Regions from separate parts of the Mesorhizobium sp. M0060 genome, predicted to be linked through region 1. Evidence: riboswitches for the same ligand, from Rfam matches in the RefSeq annotation. Region 1 holds a riboswitch; each other region holds the start of a gene.
What was found. Region 1 has a riboswitch for cobalamin ahead of NKJ94_RS09255 (DUF1636 family protein). Riboswitches for the same ligand answer to the same signal wherever they lie in the genome.
Positions count from the first base shown of each region.

Region 2: it holds a riboswitch for cobalamin, as region 1 does, so the genes downstream of both, NKJ94_RS35515 (CbtB domain-containing protein) here and NKJ94_RS09255 (DUF1636 family protein) in region 1, are expected to answer to the same signal.
Region 3: it holds a riboswitch for cobalamin, as region 1 does, so the genes downstream of both, metE (5-methyltetrahydropteroyltriglutamate--homocysteine S-methyltransferase) here and NKJ94_RS09255 (DUF1636 family protein) in region 1, are expected to answer to the same signal.

Region 1 is NZ_JAMYUP010000006.1:191,513-197,241, forward strand. It holds gene cobN (cobaltochelatase subunit CobN) at 1-1,761, opposite strand, end outside; gene cobW (cobalamin biosynthesis protein CobW) at 1,778-2,815, opposite strand; gene NKJ94_RS09255 (DUF1636 family protein) at 2,812-3,246, opposite strand; cobalamin riboswitch at 3,284-3,489, opposite strand; gene NKJ94_RS09260 (winged helix-turn-helix domain-containing protein) at 3,508-4,716, opposite strand; gene NKJ94_RS09265 (NADH-quinone oxidoreductase subunit A) at 5,051-5,416, shown strand; gene NKJ94_RS09270 (NuoB/complex I 20 kDa subunit family protein) at 5,407-5,729, shown strand, end outside.
Region 2 is NZ_JAMYUP010000097.1:6,547-12,275, reverse strand. It holds gene cobO (cob(I)yrinic acid a,c-diamide adenosyltransferase) at 1-47, opposite strand, end outside; gene cobU (bifunctional adenosylcobinamide kinase/adenosylcobinamide-phosphate guanylyltransferase) at 49-573, opposite strand; gene NKJ94_RS35520 (CbtA family protein) at 566-1,348, opposite strand; gene NKJ94_RS35515 (CbtB domain-containing protein) at 1,363-1,542, opposite strand; cobalamin riboswitch at 1,579-1,774, opposite strand; gene NKJ94_RS35510 (aromatic ring-hydroxylating oxygenase subunit alpha) at 1,916-3,118, shown strand; gene NKJ94_RS35505 (MFS transporter) at 3,087-4,286, opposite strand; gene NKJ94_RS35500 (heparan-alpha-glucosaminide N-acetyltransferase) at 4,542-5,540, shown strand; gene NKJ94_RS35495 (methyltransferase family protein) at 5,537-5,729, shown strand, end outside.
Region 3 is NZ_JAMYUP010000052.1:26,623-32,351, forward strand. It holds gene NKJ94_RS29740 (helix-turn-helix transcriptional regulator) at 1-548, shown strand, start outside; gene NKJ94_RS29745 (hypothetical protein) at 866-997, opposite strand; cobalamin riboswitch at 1,675-1,875, shown strand; gene metE (5-methyltetrahydropteroyltriglutamate--homocysteine S-methyltransferase) at 1,971-4,316, shown strand; gene NKJ94_RS29755 (FMN-binding negative transcriptional regulator) at 4,396-4,635, opposite strand; gene NKJ94_RS29760 (dihydrodipicolinate synthase family protein) at 4,670-5,572, opposite strand; gene NKJ94_RS29765 (trans-sulfuration enzyme family protein) at 5,625-5,729, opposite strand, start outside.

The DNA.
Region 1 (5,729 bases):
GAGGGCATGGACGCCGAGGGACTTGCGCAGCCAGAGACCAAAAGCGATAAGCGCATGGCGCGGCGGCAGCGTCGGGTCGTGATAGTCGGCACGGCGGTCGGCCGAACGCCCGCGATCGGGAGCCAGCGCCACGGTGACGTTGCCGAAGGTGGCTGCGCGGAAGGGGAATTTTGCCGTAGGCGCTTGAACACCCCCCTCGCGCAAACCTGTCTCATCTTCAGCCTTCCCCCAAGCCGCCTCCACCGCAGTGATTGCCGCCGTCGGCAATTCTGTGGAGAAGGCCAGATAGTCCGCCAGACCCAATTCTTCGCCGCCGCGCTCCAGCACCTCAAGCAACTCACGCGGCGTTTGCGGAATTCCTTCAACGGCGTAGCCCTGCTCTCTCAGGTCATGCAGCATCGCCAGCACGCTGGACGGCACGTCGAGGCCAACGGCGTAGCCGGTGCGGCCGGGGGCGCTCGGATAATCGGGGATCAGGATGGCGAGCTTGCGTTCGGCGCGCGGCGTGCGCTGCAGGCGCACGAAGGCTTCGACACGGTTCGCCACCTGCGCCACGCGGTCCGGCTCCGGCCGGTTGGCGAGGGCGCGGAAGGCCAATGCGGGATCGGTCTCGCTTTCGCTCTTGAACGAAATGGCGCCGGCGAGGATGCGGCCGTCGAGTTCCGGCAGGACGACATGCATGGCGAGGTCGGCGGGCGCAAGGCCTCGCTGATTGTTTTGCCAAGTGTCGCGGCGTGTCGTCGCGACGATCACCTGGAACACCGGCACGCCGGCGCGGTCGAATAGGGTTTCGACGCCGGGCTCGGCGCCCGAGGCGAAGGCGGTCGCGGTGATGATTGCGGCAGGCTTCAACGATGCAAGCACGGTCTCGACGAAGGCGAGCGACGCGGGGTCCTTGAGGCTGGAGACGAAGATCGGCACGGGAACCATGCCGCGCGCTGTCAGCGCTTCAAAAAGCGCGTCGATGGGCGCGACATCGGCGGCGAGCAGCATCGAACGGTAGAAGAGGATTGGGATGACGGGGGCGACCTCTCCCTCCCCCTCGAGGGGAGGGTGGCCCGCAGGGCCGGGTGGGGTCGTTGCGGAAGTGCTCGACGCTTTCTGTTGGCGCGCTTCAAAGTGTTGGCACGCTTCAGAGAGGACCCTACCCCCGGCCTGCGGCCGGACCCTCCCCTCGAGGGGGAGGGGAACGTCGCGCTGTACGACGCCTAGTCCTGGTTGATAGTAGCCGACTTTCGGCACGCTGACCGGTTCGGCGACAGCCGCGTCTTGCCCCGCCAGTCGCGCCAGCCTCTGCACCAGCGCCGTCATATTTGCCGGGCCGCCTTCGCGGAAATAGTCGAGCAATCCATCGAGCTCTTCGCGCGGCAACGTCGAGCATTCGATCAGCCGCAAATCCTCGTCGCGGCATTCGCCGGGCAGCAGCGCCAGTTTTATGCCGCGCGCCCGGGCGGTCGAGGCAAGCTGGCCGCAGCCATAGCGCCACCACTCATAGCCGCCGAGGATGCGGACCAGGATAACCTTGGCGTGCCGGGCAACGCTGTCGATCCACAGGTCTACGGACATCGGATGGCGCAGATCGCGCAAGGCCGCGAGCCGCATCGACGGCAAGCGATCCGCATCTGCCTTCCACGCCGCCGCCAACCCTGCCAGGTCGCTGTCGGTGAAGGACAGCGCCACGACATCCGCAGGCGTTTGCCTGAGATCAACAGGCTCGGCGAGATCGTCGAGCGAGGCGGATGTGGTGGTGAGGATGTGCATCGCGGTTCGTGCTTTGTCAGCCGGCGAGTATACGCTCGATGGCCGGGCGGTTCAGCCCTTTCAGTCCGATGACGACGAGGCGCGAGCGGCGATCGTCTTCTGCGGTCCAGGCGCGGTCGTAATAATGGTTGACGCGCGGACCGACCGCCTGCAGCAAGAGTCGCATCGGCTTGCCACCGACCTCGACGAAACCCTTGACGCGCAGCACGTTTTCTTCCTCCGCAGCCGTGGCGACGCGCTGTGCCAGCTCGTCCGGATTGGACACCGACGCGATGTCGATGACGAACGAATCGAAATCGTCATGCTCGTGGTCGAGTTCGTCATCGTGATGGGTCTTGCGGTTCTCGATGTCGTCCTCGACGGCGAGGCCGAGGCCGAGCAGCACAGACGGATCGACCTTGCCTTGTGAGGTCGGCACGATCTTCACCGCGCGCGCCACGTGCTTGCCGATGACGGCATTGGCGCGGGCCGAGCCGGCGGCGTCCATCAGGTCGCTCTTCGACAATATGATCAGGTCGGCGCAAGCGAGTTGGTCTTCGAACACCTCCTCGACCGGATCGTCATGGTCAAACGTCTCGTCCTGCGCGCGCTGCGCCCGCAGGGCGTCCATGTCATTGGCGACGCGGCCATCGGCCAGGGCCGGTCCGTCGACCACGGCAATGACGCCGTCGACCGTCACCCGGCTCTTCACCGACGGCCATTGGAAGGCCTGGACCAGCGGCTTGGGCAGAGCGAGGCCGGAGGTTTCGATCAGGATATGGTCGACCCTCGGCGTCAGCGACAGGATCTGGTCCAGCGCGGGGACAAAATCGTCGGCGACGGTGCAGCAGATGCAGCCATTGGCCAGTTCGACGATGTTTTCCTCGGGGCAAGTTTCAATGCCGCAGCCCTTGAGAATCTCGCCGTCGATGCCGATGTCGCCGAACTCGTTGACGATGATGGCCAGCCGCTTGCCTTTGGCATTTTCGAGCAGATGGCGGATCAGCGTCGTCTTGCCGGCGCCGAGAAAGCCGGTGACGACGGTGCAGGGCACGCGGGAGACGGAAGCGGTCATATCTGATCCTTCAAAAGGTCGAGGGGAGGGATTCGAGCCACAAGGCCGCGCTTCAGGCAATCGGGGCGGCCGCGCCATGGAATGAGACCGTCCGTCGAGGTGGCGAAGAGCTTTGCGCCGGCGACGAGGTCGGCGCCGCTGGTCGTGGTCAGATCGCCGAAGACATAGCTCCAGCAGCCGTCGCGCAGGATGGCGGCGCTGAGCCGGCGCTTGCAGTTGCCGAGGCACTCGACGCTGCGGATGCGGATATTTTCGCCGGAGGCGGCGCTGCGCGTGTCCTCGGCGAGCAACTCGCCGGCGCGAGGATGAGCGTCCGAGCCGGTTTCGTCGCGGCAGGAAGAGCAGACGATCACGGTAACGCCGGCCAGGGAATCGCCATGGCCGGACAATAAATCCGCTGTCTCAGCCAAAAAACTGCTGTCGCGTTCCAAATCAGGCTCCTTGCCCGGAAAACCCGCCAGGCGATCGGATTCTTTGTCCTAGACGGCAGGTCTCCTGGCTCGCGGGTCATCGCCTTGATGCCGCCTTCCCGGGAACGTCCCAGTGGTTTTCGGCCGAGGCTCGTCGCTTACAGTTGCGGGGACAGCCGCGGATTTGAAATCTTGCGATCTCGCACCGCATTCCCTCTTGGCTCCTCCCTTTGCCGAGAGGAGACCGTCTGAAGCGGATTTAGGCTTGTGGAGGCAGTTGTGTCAACGCACGTCTACGGCGGCAACATCGGCGAGCGGCTGGCCTAGGTCCCCGGCAGCCGTCACCTCGATGCGCTCAAGCCCGAGCCAGCCCTGCATCAGCTTCAGTTCCTCGAAGAGTTGGGCCGCGGTTTCAGCCGGCGCGCCGGGTTCGGCGTAGGCGGCATGGACACGCAGCACGCCGGCCGGGCGGTCGGCCTTGAGGTCAACGCGCGCCACGATCCTGTCGCCGAGCAGGAAAGGCAGCACATAGTAGCCGTATTGGCGCTTTTCGGCCGGCGTGTAGATCTCGATACGGTAGCGGAAGTCGAACAGTCTTTCGGTGCGCGACCGCTCGAAGACGACCGGATCGAACGGGGCAAGCAGGGCGCGTGCCTCGATCTTGCGCGGAAAACGGGCGTCCTTGTGGAGATAGGCTGTTTTATCCCAGCCTTCGACGCGTACCGGCAATAGCTCGCCCGCCTCGACCAGTTCCTCGATCCGGCCCTTGATGTCGGCGGGAGAGAGGCGGAAATAGTCGCGCAGGTCGCCTGCTGTCGCAACGCCGTGGGCGCGGGCGGAGATACGCAGCAATTCGCGATGCGCGTCCTCCGCGGAGGGCACCGGCAGGGCTAGGATCGCCGGCGGCAGCACGCGTTCGGGCAGATCATAAAGCCGCTCGAAGCCGCGACGCGACGCCGTTGTGATGCGGCCGGCCCAGAACAGCCATTCGAAAGCGTGCTTGGCGTCGCTCCAGCCCCACCAGCCGCCGGAGCCTTTCTGGCCTTCGAGAGCGGATGCGGCGACTGGGCCGCGATCAACCACCGCGCGATAGATGTCTTCAATGTAGGCGACGCGTTCACGCCCCCATTTCGCCAGCCCCAGATACATCTCGTCGCCGCGCTCGGCCCGCTGCATGCGCCAGCGCATGAGCGGATAGGTCTCGACCGGCAGGAACGAGGCTTCGTGTGCCCAATATTCGAAAACCAGGCGCTTGCGCGTCACGGCGGCGTCGTCGAGCAGCGCCAGCTTGTAGCGGCCAAGCCGCGAATAGAGCGGCATATAATGGGCGCGCACGACAGCGCTGACGGAATCGATCTGCAGCAGGCCGGTACGGGCAAGCACCCGGGCCAAATGCCGGCGGTCGGGCGTGCCGGTAGGGCGCGGGTCATTGAATCCCTGTGCCGCCAGCGCGATGCGGCGGGCCATGGCGAGCGAGATTTTTTCCTTTATCAAGGCGGCATCCTGATGATGTCAGACAGAGCAGAGGACCTGCGATTCCGCGCCATGCTAGCAGGGTTTTGGCGGGATCCATGTCAGGAGAGAAAAGTGGAGTGAAAAGTGAAGGAAATCAAACAGGAGCGGATCGGACCAGTTTTCCCGGATATGCCGTTCAGCGCCGCGATTTGAACAAGGTTTGACTTGCTTCGCCGAAAGCGCTGCGCTAACCCTCGCCGCGTTGCAGCATAGAGCCCCTAAAACGGTTCAGTGGTTAAACTGTCACGCTTCCGCAAGTGGGTCCCGTGCTGTAATCAGAGTGGATTGGCCGCCAACGGAAAGCTGCAGCATGAACGCATTGTTGAGTTCGTACCTGCCCATCGTCCTGTTCATCGGCGTGGCGCTGGTTGTCGGCCTGGCGCTGCTTGCCGCACCCTTCCTGGTGGCCTATCGCAACCCCGATCCGGAAAAGCTTTCGGCCTATGAGTGCGGCTTCAACTCGTTCGACGACGCCCGCATGAAGTTCGACATCCGCTTCTACCTGGTGTCGATCCTGTTCATCATCTTCGATCTGGAGGTGGCCTTCCTGTTTCCGTGGGCGGTGTCGTTCAGCCAGATCGGCATGCTCGGTTTCTGGTCGATGATGGTGTTTTTGGCGGTGCTGACCATCGGCTTTGCCTATGAATGGAAAAAAGGAGCGCTGGAATGGGATTGAACGACAGTTCCGGCACGCTCGTCGCGCCGAAGCCCAAAGGCCTCATCGACCCCAACACCGGCAGGCCGATCGGGTCTGACGACCCGTTCTTCCTGGAGATCAACAACGAGCTCGCCGACAAGGGTTTTCTCGTCACCTCGACCGAGGCGCTGATCACCTGGGCGCGCAGCGGTTCGCTGATGTTCATGACGTTTGGCCTCGCCTGCTGCGCCGTCGAGATGATCCATACCTCGATGCCGCGCTATGACTCGGAGAGGTTCGGCGTTGCGCCTCGCGCGTCTCCGCGCCAGTCCGACATCATGATCGTTGCCGG
Region 2 (5,729 bases), on a different contig from region 1:
CGTTCCTCGTCCTTGGGATCGATGCCTTTGTCCCTGATATCAGCCATGTCATTTCACCTTGAGCGGCAGCCCCGCCACCATCAAAAGCACAGTGTCCGCGACCGCCGCGACGTCCTGGTTCAACCGGCCGGCGGCGTCGCGAAACTGTCTTGCCAGCGCATTGTCCGGCACGATACCTTGCCCGACTTCGTTGGAAACCACGAACCACGGTCCGCGCTGCCGTGACAGCACGTCCGCCAGTTTTTGGCATTCGGCCTCGAAATCATGTTCGGCCAGCATTTGGTTGGTCAGCCACAGCGTCAGGCAGTCGATCAGCACCGGCCGGCCGTCAGGCAGCGCCTCGATCGCGCCGGCAAGATCGAGCGGCGCCTCGATGGTCGTCCATCCCGCGCCGCCGCGGCGCGAGCGGTGCAGGGCGATGCGCTGATGCATCTCCTCGTCATAGGCTTGCGCCGTGGCGATATAGCTCCACGGCGCCGGACAAGCCGTTACCAGCCTCTCGGCATGGGCGCTCTTGCCGGAGCGCGCACCGCCGATGACCAGGGTCAGTGCCCCGGCAGCGCGGTCAGGCAAAGCTGTCGCGCAGGCTGGTCGCCGTGCCGGTGAAGCGTCCGCGCACCACGCCGACGACCGCGCCGAGCACCAGCCAGAACACCAGATTGGTCAGCGTCACCGCCACCACGAACTGATGATGCAGGCCTTCCGGGATCGCCGTTTCGAAACTATCGGGCTGCGGCGCGCCGACAATATGCGGCGCCACGATCAACGCTACGGCAAGGATCGCCAGCGGCAACGATCTGCGGAAGGCGATAAGGCCGAGCCCGGCGGCGGTCGCCACCACTGTTGCCCACCACCAGATCTGGCGTTGGACAAGGTCGGCCGCCGGCATCGCCGGCAATTCCGGCGGTAGGCCGAGGCCCGGCGCCAGCGTGAACACGGCAAAGCCGGCCAGCCCCCAGAACAGGCCCTGGCGCCAATTGCCGATGCCGCCGGCGAATTCCGAAACCGCGACCAGGACCAATGCGAAGCCGATGCCGGTGACGATATTGGCAACGACGCTGAAGGCAAAGCGCTCGAAGCCATCGGCCGGCGCCCAGCCTTCGTCCTCAGCCGGAGCCATTGCTTCAGCCGGTGCCGGCGCGGCGCTGCTCATAGCCGTCGTGCCCGCGGCGTTCTCGGCCGGTGCCGCAGGTGCCGCGGCATGGTCATGGCCGCCGCCGGCCTGTTCGTAGACTTCCGCCTTCAGGATGAGCGGCACCGTCGCATAGGCCTGCATGCAGGCGAGAGCGATGCCGGCCACAAGCCCTGCGATCGCCGCGATGAACACGACGTTGCGAAACAGTGTCATGATGTCACCCCTTGTCAGTGGCAGGGAAAGCCCATCGAGTGGCGATAGTCGTGCGCGGCATTGTGGACCGCATCGATATGCGAGAAGCCGACAAAGCCCATGACGAAAATGCCGAGGAATGCAGCAAGCGCCAGCTGCATGAAACGCGACTGCGAGGAGACGGAAGCGCCGAGCGAAACGGAAGCGGTATTCATGTCTTGTCCTTTCGCCCTCCACCCGAGGGCATAGAAGTCAGTTTCCTGTCGCCGGCAGGTCTCCTGGCTCGCGGATCAGCGCCCTTCCCCACCTTCCCGAAGGCGCACCTTCAGTGGCATATGGAGAGGACTACCGCACACAGTTGCGGGGGCAGCCACGGCATTGGGCAAAAAATCGCCCGCACCGCATTCCCTCTTGGTCCCTAATGGAACCGACGACATCAGGGACTATAGGCAGAATCGCCGCGCCCGGCAAACCAAATTCCGCCGGATCGTGTGGCGAATGCGCCGTCTCGCCAAGCCGCCGGCGCCCCGCCCCTGATTGACAATTTTCACCGCCGGGTGTCGGCTGCCGCATGGGAGGAAGCCGGCCATGCAACCCAGCCCGAACGAGCGCGGTCCCTATAACGGCCTGACACGGGCCGAGCCGACGCTGCCGTCGCCCGCCTATTGGGACATCGCGGGCTACCAGCGCGATCTCGACGCCATCTGGCATCGCAAGTGGGTGCTCGTCTGCCGAGAGGCCGACCTTGCCCAGCCGCTGGCTTTCAGGACGTTCCGTATAGGCACGCAAGAGGTCGTCGTGCTGCGCGACGAGACCGGCGAATTGCGCGGCTTCCACAACACCTGCCGGCACCGCGGCTCGCAGCTTTGCCAGGAAAGCGAGGGCCGGCTGAAGGCGCGGCTCATCACCTGCCCCTATCACGCCTGGTCCTATTCGCTGCGCGGCGATCTGGTGCGCGTGCCGTCGAAATCGCTGCCTGACCGCTTCGATAAGGCCGATCATCCGCTCTACCGGGTGGCGCTGTCGGTGTGGCGTGGTTTTGTCTTCGTCAACCTCGCGGAAGACGCTGCCGGCTCGGCTGAAACATCCTTCGATCCGGCATCCGGCAACCTCGCCAACTGGCCGCTGGAAACGCTGCTGAGCGGCCATATGCTGCGCAAGGTGATGAACTGCAACTGGAAGATTTTCTGGGAAAACTTCAACGAGTGCCTGCATTGCCCCGGCGTCCACAAGAACCTGTCGCGGCTGGTGCCGATCTATGGCCGCGGCCTGATGGGCCGCCACGACGATCCCGAATGGGCTCGCCATGCCGACAATGACGCGCCGGAATTTTCCGGCGGCTTGCGGGCAGGAGCCGAGACCTGGTCGCGCGACGGGCGCGTCCACGGCTCGGTCTTTTCCGGCCTGACGCCGGCCGAGCGTACCGCCGGGCAGACCTATGCCACCAGCCTGCCGTCGATGTTCATCGTCGGCCATGTCGACTATGTCAGGACCGTGCGGCTGGTGCCGCTTGGGCCGGAGCAGACCGAACTCACCGCCGAATGGCTTTTTTCGCCCGAAGCGCTCGCCGATCCGGCGGCGGACATCGACAATATCGTCGCCTTCGGTACCCAGGTGCTGGAGGAAGACGCTGATATCTGCGAGGTCAACCAGAAGGGCCTCCGCTCGATGCGCCACAAGGCCGGCGTGCTGATGCCGAGGAATATGAACTGCACCGCTTCCACAACTGGGTGCGCGACCGGCATACGGCGCTTGAACATCAAAGCGATTTGGGCAGATAGCGCCAGGTGACGAAGCCACAGGCAGCGGCCAACACGCCGAGCGTCGCGAAAACCGCGCCCAGGCCGAAGAACGCCAGCACCACCGAATAGACCAGCGGCGGCGTCAGCTCGGAAAAGTCGAGATAGGTGCGGTAGACCGCCGCCATCTGCGCCCGCTCATAGGAGCGCACCGAACGCATGAAGGCGGTCGAGCCCAGCGCATCGAGCGCAATGGTGAAGAAGGCGCCGCAAAGCAGCAATGCGCCGCTGACGAGCGGTGCCGCCTCGCCGACGGCGCCGGCCGCCAGCAGCGTCGCCGACATGGCGAAATAGGCGAACGTCATGGTTCGCCGGCCGCCGAAACGCTTTCCTGCCCTGCCCCAAAAGATGGCCATGAACAGCAGCGCATTGCCGGCCGAAACCAAAAGGCCGCCGGCCAGCTTGCCCTCGCCGGTGATCACCATAAACAACGGCCCATAGACGAAGAACGTCGTCCAGAAGCAGGAGCGGCCGAAGGCGATCAGCCAGGCGAGCCTCAGCCTTGGCTGCGCGACGAAGCGGCCGATATTGGCCAGAGGATTGACCGGCCGTGTCTTGCCGGGGCGGATCGACTGGTTGTCGCCGAGCCGATAGGTCCAGAACAGCGCCAGCAAGGCCATGGCGAAGACGGCCACCGCGCCATGCGCCGCATAGATGCCGAAACGTGTGTAGAGGAAAATGCCGAGCGTCGGCCCGGCGGTCCAGGCAAGCATCGACCACGCCATGCGCAGCGACTCGGCCTGCATGAAGTCGGTCTTGCGGATATGGTCCATGATGTAGAGGTTGAGCGTGATCGCCAGCGCGCCGGCGCCGACGACGCGGCAGAGCATGCCCACCACTTGGCCGGCCAGCGTATGGGTGACGAAGAACAGCGAGCCGACGGCCAGCAGGCAGGCGCCGGCGGTATAGACCCAGCGCCGGGCAAAGCGCCGGATCAGCATCGGCATGAACAGCGTCGCCGACAGGCCGAGCATCGCAACGATCGTGTAGAGGATCGAAACGATCTGCTCGTTGTGCAGAATCTCATAGGCCTGGATCGGGATGACGCTGGACACGGTGGCGCGCGCGAAGGATTCGACCGCATAAAGCGAGGCGAAGGTGCGTGCATCCGCCGGCCGCAAGGCCGCAAGCCAGATCGGATGGCGCACATGTGTAGCCATTGCTTTCCCCGAAGCAGAATCGCCCGAAGCAGGTTTGGAGCACAAATCTGCCGTGGCGTTGCCTCGGCGGGTAACAGGAAACCGACGCCTTCACGGCAAAAAGCGAAGCCGGCCAAAGGCTTTCCGGCTCTGGCCTAAAGCGAGCCATGATGCTGAACGGCCGCAGCCGGTACAACGCGAGGCACGGCCTGCTTCTTTTGTCGGGGGCAACCGTGATAGTCGTCTTGCCGGGGCTGAACCAAGACAACGAGACCAATGAGCATCGACACGCCGACCGCCTCCGTTCAGGACCAACCAAAGTTGAAGCGCATCGCCGCCATCGACATCGCACGCGGCGTCGCTTTGCTTGCCATGGCGAGCTATCATTTCACCTGGGATCTCGAATTCTTCGGTTACACCAATCCCGGCCTCACCGCTTTCGGCTGGTGGAAATTCTACGCGCGCTGCATCGCCTCAAGCTTCCTGTTCCTGGTCGGCGTCAGCCTCTATCTTGCCCATGGCAGAAAGATCCACTGGACCGGCTTCTGGAAGCGTTTCGCCATGGTTGCCGGGGCCGCCCTCGCAATATCGCTGGTCACTCGCATCGCCACGCCGGATGGCTTCATCTTCTTCGGCATATTGCACGAGATTGCGCTGGCCAGCCTGCTCGGCCTGGCGTTCCTGCGGCTGCCAGCGCTGCTGACGCTGCTTGTCGCGGCGTTTGTCGTCGCCGCGCCCGTCTATCTGCGATCCGCGGTTTTCGATCATCCGGCCCTATGGTGGGTCGGGGTGTCGGCGACCAATCCGCGCTCCAACGACTACGTTCCGCTGCTGCCCTGGTTCGGCGCCGTGCTTGCCGGCATCGCGGCTACCAAACTCGCCGCCACCTCCGGCGTGCTGACGCGGCTGTCGACCTTGGCGCCCGGCCGCTGGGCAAATCCGCTGGTCTTCATCGGCCGGCACAGCCTTGCCTTCTATCTGATCCATCAGCCAGTGCTGATCGGCTCGGTCTGGCTGTTTTCGCAAGTCATGCCGGCGCAAGTCGAAACCAGGGAGATGAACTTCCTGAAATCCTGCCAAATATCCTGCGAGCAGACGCGCGACACCGAGTTCTGCTCCAGCTATTGTGTCTGCATGCTGGACACTCTCCAGGGCGAAGCCTCGCTTGATCGGCTTTACAGCAATGACCAGTCCCCGGAGTGGAAGGCGCATATTGGCGAGCTCGCCGGCACCTGCACGGCCAGGACCGAGAGCACGCTGGGAGGACAACAATGACCGACAGTCACCCGAAACCCGTGCAGCAGAGTCCTGGTCAGCCGAAATTGGGGCACATACCATGGCCGCCGCTGATCTATATCGCCGCCATCGCCGTTAGCGTCGCGCTAGGGCTGTTTTATCCGCTGCCATGGATCGGCGATCTTCTCGGCGACATCCTGTTCGCCGCCGGCCTTGTGGCGCTGTTGG
Region 3 (5,729 bases), on a different contig from region 1:
CTATCGATGAAAAGGCGCGTGAATCGATTTTACGTCAGTTGAAGGAACTTCATAATCTGCGTAGGAATAACACTAGCAGGCCATGGCTGTATTGTTGGAGCCTTGACAACAAAATACTCTTGATAAATCCGCAATATGTCCGCACCATTGAGCTCATCGGTGACGATGTAGAGGAGATGCCAGGGTATTATCATCCAGAAATCTATCGGGCTTTGGATGACTGGGATAAGGGTGAGGTTTCAGGAAAGCTGAAGAAAGAATGCGATGCCATCATCGCAGAGATGGGTGATCAGGAAGCCGTGCGCATGGCCTCGTATGTTCGCGTCACATATGACGACGGAGAAGATGAGTGGAACTTCTTGGATGAAGAAACTGCTACGACTTTCTTCGGATTGGAAGCTGCGACCTTTGACGTTCCCCAGTGTAGTTTCGCCGAAGTGGAGGAAGAAGGTTACTACCGAGCGCGATACGCCAACCTTGATCGCGTCGCGGTGATGGAGGTTCCAAGCGACCGTTATCACAGATTGACCGCGCCCGAGGAAGCTTAGAACCATCCACGAAGGGCGCATGTTGCATCTCGACCTTGCGTGGTGCGTTTTCAGTACGAGATGACGTTAAGCGTAGGTAGTGGCAGGTAAGAGTGCTCGACCAGAAGCTCAACTGCCTCCTCAATATCGCTGCCGATGTGCCGCAGGACACGTCCACGGGAGCGTGGATAGGCGTGAAGTTCCTGCACTCCACGGTCCGCTCTCCCATCGCCGGTGTGTGCCCGACGCCATCTTGTGGACGAGCTTGGCCGCCTGCACCCGGTTGTATTCCGGCTTGCGGTCCGCCTGGGCGGTCCGCCGCGATGGCTATCTCCATGTCAATCGGCGCCGAACTTTGACTGCCCGCTGCTTTTGATGAATTTGGCGAGGTCCCGCGCATAATCACTCTTGGTCTTCTCCTTGAGGCCCTGTGTCGCGAACTTGTGGTCCAGCAGGGCAAACAGGTCCAAGTCCCCTTCCGCCTGTGGCGCTGGCTTGCCCCTCACCGCCCTCGGCTCCCAATTGGGGACCGCTTCTGCGCGCTGCACCGTGGCGATTGTCCGCCCAAGACGCATCACAAGATCGAACGCCAAACCGTGCGCGTGCACGACGATTTGCCGCTCAGGCCTCATTTGGACAGGACTTGAGCTGGCCCGGTGGTTTGAGCCGGGTTACTTGAGCCGGTGGGCTGCGAACAAGCAGTTCGAGACATTGGCCTCGATCACTTCGCAACACGCCGCTGCGCCTGGCCTCGGTGTGCTCCCCCCGAAATCGTTGTGTCATATCACCGAGGGCATCACGGCCAACAGCTTCCACATGGGCAACAGCCTCGCCATTGAGCCGAATATGGTCGCGAGCAGATCACCAACGAAGCGGTCGGAACCTCGGAGCCGAAGTTCGACGCCGAGGTGGTTCGCATGATGCGCTAAGCAGCACCACGGCGCTTGCCGGTATGTTTGCTGCCGGCAGCCGACGAACTCCTATCCTCCTGGACAAGGGCGCCGTGCGTTACTGATTTGATTTACCGGCCGCTCAAGGCTTCCACAGTTTTCGCTTTCGAGGCGACCTTTGGAACATGCCAACGGAAATTTAACATAACGACATAAACATTTCTTTATGCGGCGTTGACAAAGAAGCGAACTGCTGTAATTGTCTCCCGCGTCGTGGTTCTCCGTACGGCGCTGCCGCAGCGGAGCTAAGAGGGAAGCCGGTGCGATGCCGGCGCTGCCCCCGCAACTGTTAGCGGCGAGCCAACCCCACTCATGTCACTGAGGCGAATAGCCTTGGGAAGACGGGTAGAGGCTATGACCCCGCGAGCCAGGAGACCTGCCACGGCGAATTACGTCCACGGGCGGGGTGTCTCGGTGGCCGCTGCAGCCTGGCGTTCGTGCCGGCCTGCTAGCGCCTTCCTTGTCACCGACGCCCCAACCATCGGGGTCTGGCATGACTGTCTCTCAGCAAATTCCTGTAGCAACGCTCGGCGTGCCCCGCTTCGGTCGTCGGCGAGAACTGAAATTCGCGCTTGAAAGCTACTGGTCCGGAAAATCGTCCGCTGCCGACCTTCTCACGACCGCGAAGGCGCTCCGTGCCGCTAGCTGGGAGGAGCAGCACGATCGCGGCGTGTCGAAAATCCCGTCGAACGACTTCTCGCTCTACGACCATGTGCTCGACACCGCAGCCATGGTCGGCGCCGTTCCATCCCGTTACGGCTGGAATAGCGGCGAGGTTCCACTTGACATCTACTTCGCAATGGCGCGGGGCAACCAGGGTCAGACGGAGGATTGTCGACACGCTGGTCACCAGCAGGCGGCTCATCGGTCTGATGTAACCGCGATGGAAATGACCAAGTGGTTTGACACCAACTATCACTACATTGTGCCGGAACTCAACGATGATCAGACGTTCGCCCTCTCGTCGACGAAACCGGTCGATTACTTCATCGAGGCTAAAGCTCTCGGCGTTCACACACGCCCAGTCATCCTTGGACCGATCACCTTCCTCAAGCTGGCGAAATCGCCTGCCGAAGGATTCGATCCCATCGCGCTCCTGCCGCGGCTGCTGCCCGTCTACGAGCAACTCCTGCAGAGGCTGAAGCTGTCTGGAGCCGACTGGGTGCAGATCGATGAGCCAGCGTTTGTCCTCGATCTGAACCCGAACGAACGAGCTGCGTTCGAATTCGCCTATGGCCAGTTGTCGAAAGCCGCGCCCGAGCTGAAGATCATGCTGGCTACCTATTTCGGGCCGCTGGGAGACAATCTCGAAACCGCGGTTTCTCTGCCCCTGGCCGGGCTGCATATTGATCTCGTGCGCGCTCCCGAGCAGCTGGAAACGGTGGGTCGGCTCGCACCGAAGGATCTGGTGCTCTCGCTTGGCTTGATCGATGGCCGCAACGTCTGGCGTGCGAACCTGCCCGCCATTCTCGACCGCATCAAACCGATCGTCGCCGGCTGGCCCTTGGACCGCGTCGAGATCGCGCCTTCTTGCTCGATGCTGCATGTGCCGATCGACCTCCGCATGGAGACGGAACTCGACGCGGACATCAGGTCGTGGCTCGCCTTCGCGGCCCAGAAGACCGACGAGTTGGTGTTGCTTGCCCGGGCCCTGTCCCAAGGCAGGGATGCGGTGGCAGGCGCGTTGAAAGCGTCTGCCGAGGCTGCCGCCACTCGCGTGACATCCACGAAGATCCATGACCCGCTGGTTGAGGGGCGGATCGCCAGCATTGACGACAGCATGAAGCGACGAGAGAGCGCTTTTGCCGAGCGCTCCAGAGTCCAGGCCGGCACGCTCGGGCTGCCGCCGTTCCCGACGACGACCATCGGGTCCTTCCCGCAGACGCCGCAGGTACGCAGGGCGCGGGCCGCTCATGCGAAGGACCAGCTGAGCTATGTCGACTACGAGACCTTCCTGAAGAAGGAGATCGAGGCTGCAATTCGCTGGCAGGAAGAGATCGGGCTGGACGTGCTGGTGCACGGTGAGTTCGAACGAAACGACATGGTACAGCATTTCGGCGAGCAGCTGTCCGGCTTCGCCTTCACCCAGCATGCCTGGGTGCAGAGCTATGGGTCGCGTTACGTGCGCCCCCCCATCATCTTCGGCGACGTATCGAGGCCCAATCCGATGACGCTGCGCTGGTGGCAGTTCGCCCAGTCGCTTACGGAAAACCCTGTGAAGGGAATGCTCACAGGCCCAGTGACCATTCTCAACTGGTCATTTGTTCGCGACGACGTACCCCGCTCCGAAGCATGCCGCCAGATCGCGCTCGCCATCCGCGACGAAGTGACGGATCTCGAATGGTCCGGCGCAAGGATGATCCAGATCGATGAGGCCGCGTTTCGCGAAGGATTGCCACTCCGCCAGTCTGATTGGAACGACTATCTCGACTGGGCTGTCGAATGCTTCCGGATCGCTTCAACCGGTGTAAAGGACGCGACTCAAATCCATACCCACATGTGCTATTCGGAGTTCAACGAGATCATCGACGCGATCGCTGAAATGGATGCGGATGTCATATCGATTGAGACGTCGCGCTCGAAAATGGAACTGCTGGACGCCTTCACGAGCTCCAAATATCCGAATGAAATCGGGCCCGGAGTCTACGACATTCACTCACCACGGGTCCCGGAAGTCGGCGAGATTTCGGATCTCGTCATGCTTGCCCGCGAGCGACTGTCCGATGCCCAACTGTGGGTAAACCCGGACTGTGGCCTCAAAACCCGCAAGTGGGAGGAGGTCCGCCCTGCCCTCATGAACATGGTTGCTGCAGCACGCGCGCTCCGGGAGAAAGTGTAGGCCGGAAGGTTTCCTGGTTGCTCACCATGTGGTGAGTTAGCGGCTGCCGCATGTGGGCCGTGAATGTGCCAAAACGCGATCACATCCTTTGAAATAAGTCACTCGAGCGAGAAAGTGCACTTTCCTTCGGCACGTGTCCTAATCGCGCAGGAATAAAGGGAACCGTTTTCTCTCCCTGTGACGTGTCGAGTTCGAAGGGGATGTGATTGGCGTCGAGACCGCTCCGGCCATGGGTTATCAGCATGCCAAGTGCGCTGTTCTCGATCAGTTCGTAAAGGACTTCTCGGCTCGGTTCATCGAAATGCGCGGGTACATACATGACAGGTTCCTTCGCTGGCCGCCGGGTTCGCTATTCACCGGTTGACATCCGATGGCAAGCGTTCCAACGCGGCGGCGATCTGGCGCTTCGCTGCTGAGGGCAGAGGCAGGATGGGACGCGGGGGGTCGGCACGGCAAATGTCGAGCAATTCGGCAAGTGCATAGACGACGCGAAGGCTCGAGAACTCCTTGAAGAGGCTCCAGAGCGGCGCAAGCGTGGCATCGATCCGTCGCGCTTCGGCCGCATCGCCCTGTTGCGCCGCCGTGACGATCTTCACGCAGACCTCGGGCAGGATGCCGGCGAGGACGCTGTACCATGTGTCGGCGCCGGCGATCATGGCCTCTGCGGCGTTCCAGTCGCCGCTGTAGCCGATCGAGAACCCTTCCGGCACAGTGCGCCTCTGGTCGGCCAGATGGCTCTTGATCGCATCGCCCTTGTCTGTCGGATTCTTGATAGCGACAATCCCACCCACCTTTGCCAGGCGGCTGACGAGTGCTGGGGTGAAATGGAAATGCGTCGTTCCTGGATTGTCGTAGACGACAATCGGCAGGCCGCTCTCGCACGCCACCGTCGAGAAATGTTCGAACACCTCGTCCTCAGTGAGCGGGGTGTAGGAGGCGGCCGCAAGCAGCCCCGCGGCAACTCCAAGGGCCTTGGCGTCCTGCGCGAACCTCACTGCTTCATCGGTGCGCAACGCGCCCACACCCACCACGACCGGCGTTCGCCCGGCGATTTCGTCCAAGGTCTCGGCGAGCGTCCGTCGCCGTTCCTCGCGCGACAGATACATGTAGGTGCCGGTGCTGCCGAGAAGACCGATGGAGTCGACCTGAGCGGCGCCAAGCCGAGCAATCAGCCTGCGCAGAGCAACGGTATCGACGCGGCCGTCACGATCGGCGGGCGTGATGGGAAACGCGGAAAGACCGCTCAGGAATGCCATGGCAAGGCTCCAGGTTTGTGCGTGAGCGCAGGACTGGCCGGACGACAGGTCATCACAAGGCGTCCAGAGCCCGCCGCAGGTCGGCGATTAGGTCATCGGCGTCTTCAAGACCCACCGAGAGACGCATGAGGTCCTCGCCGACTCCATCGGCCAGATG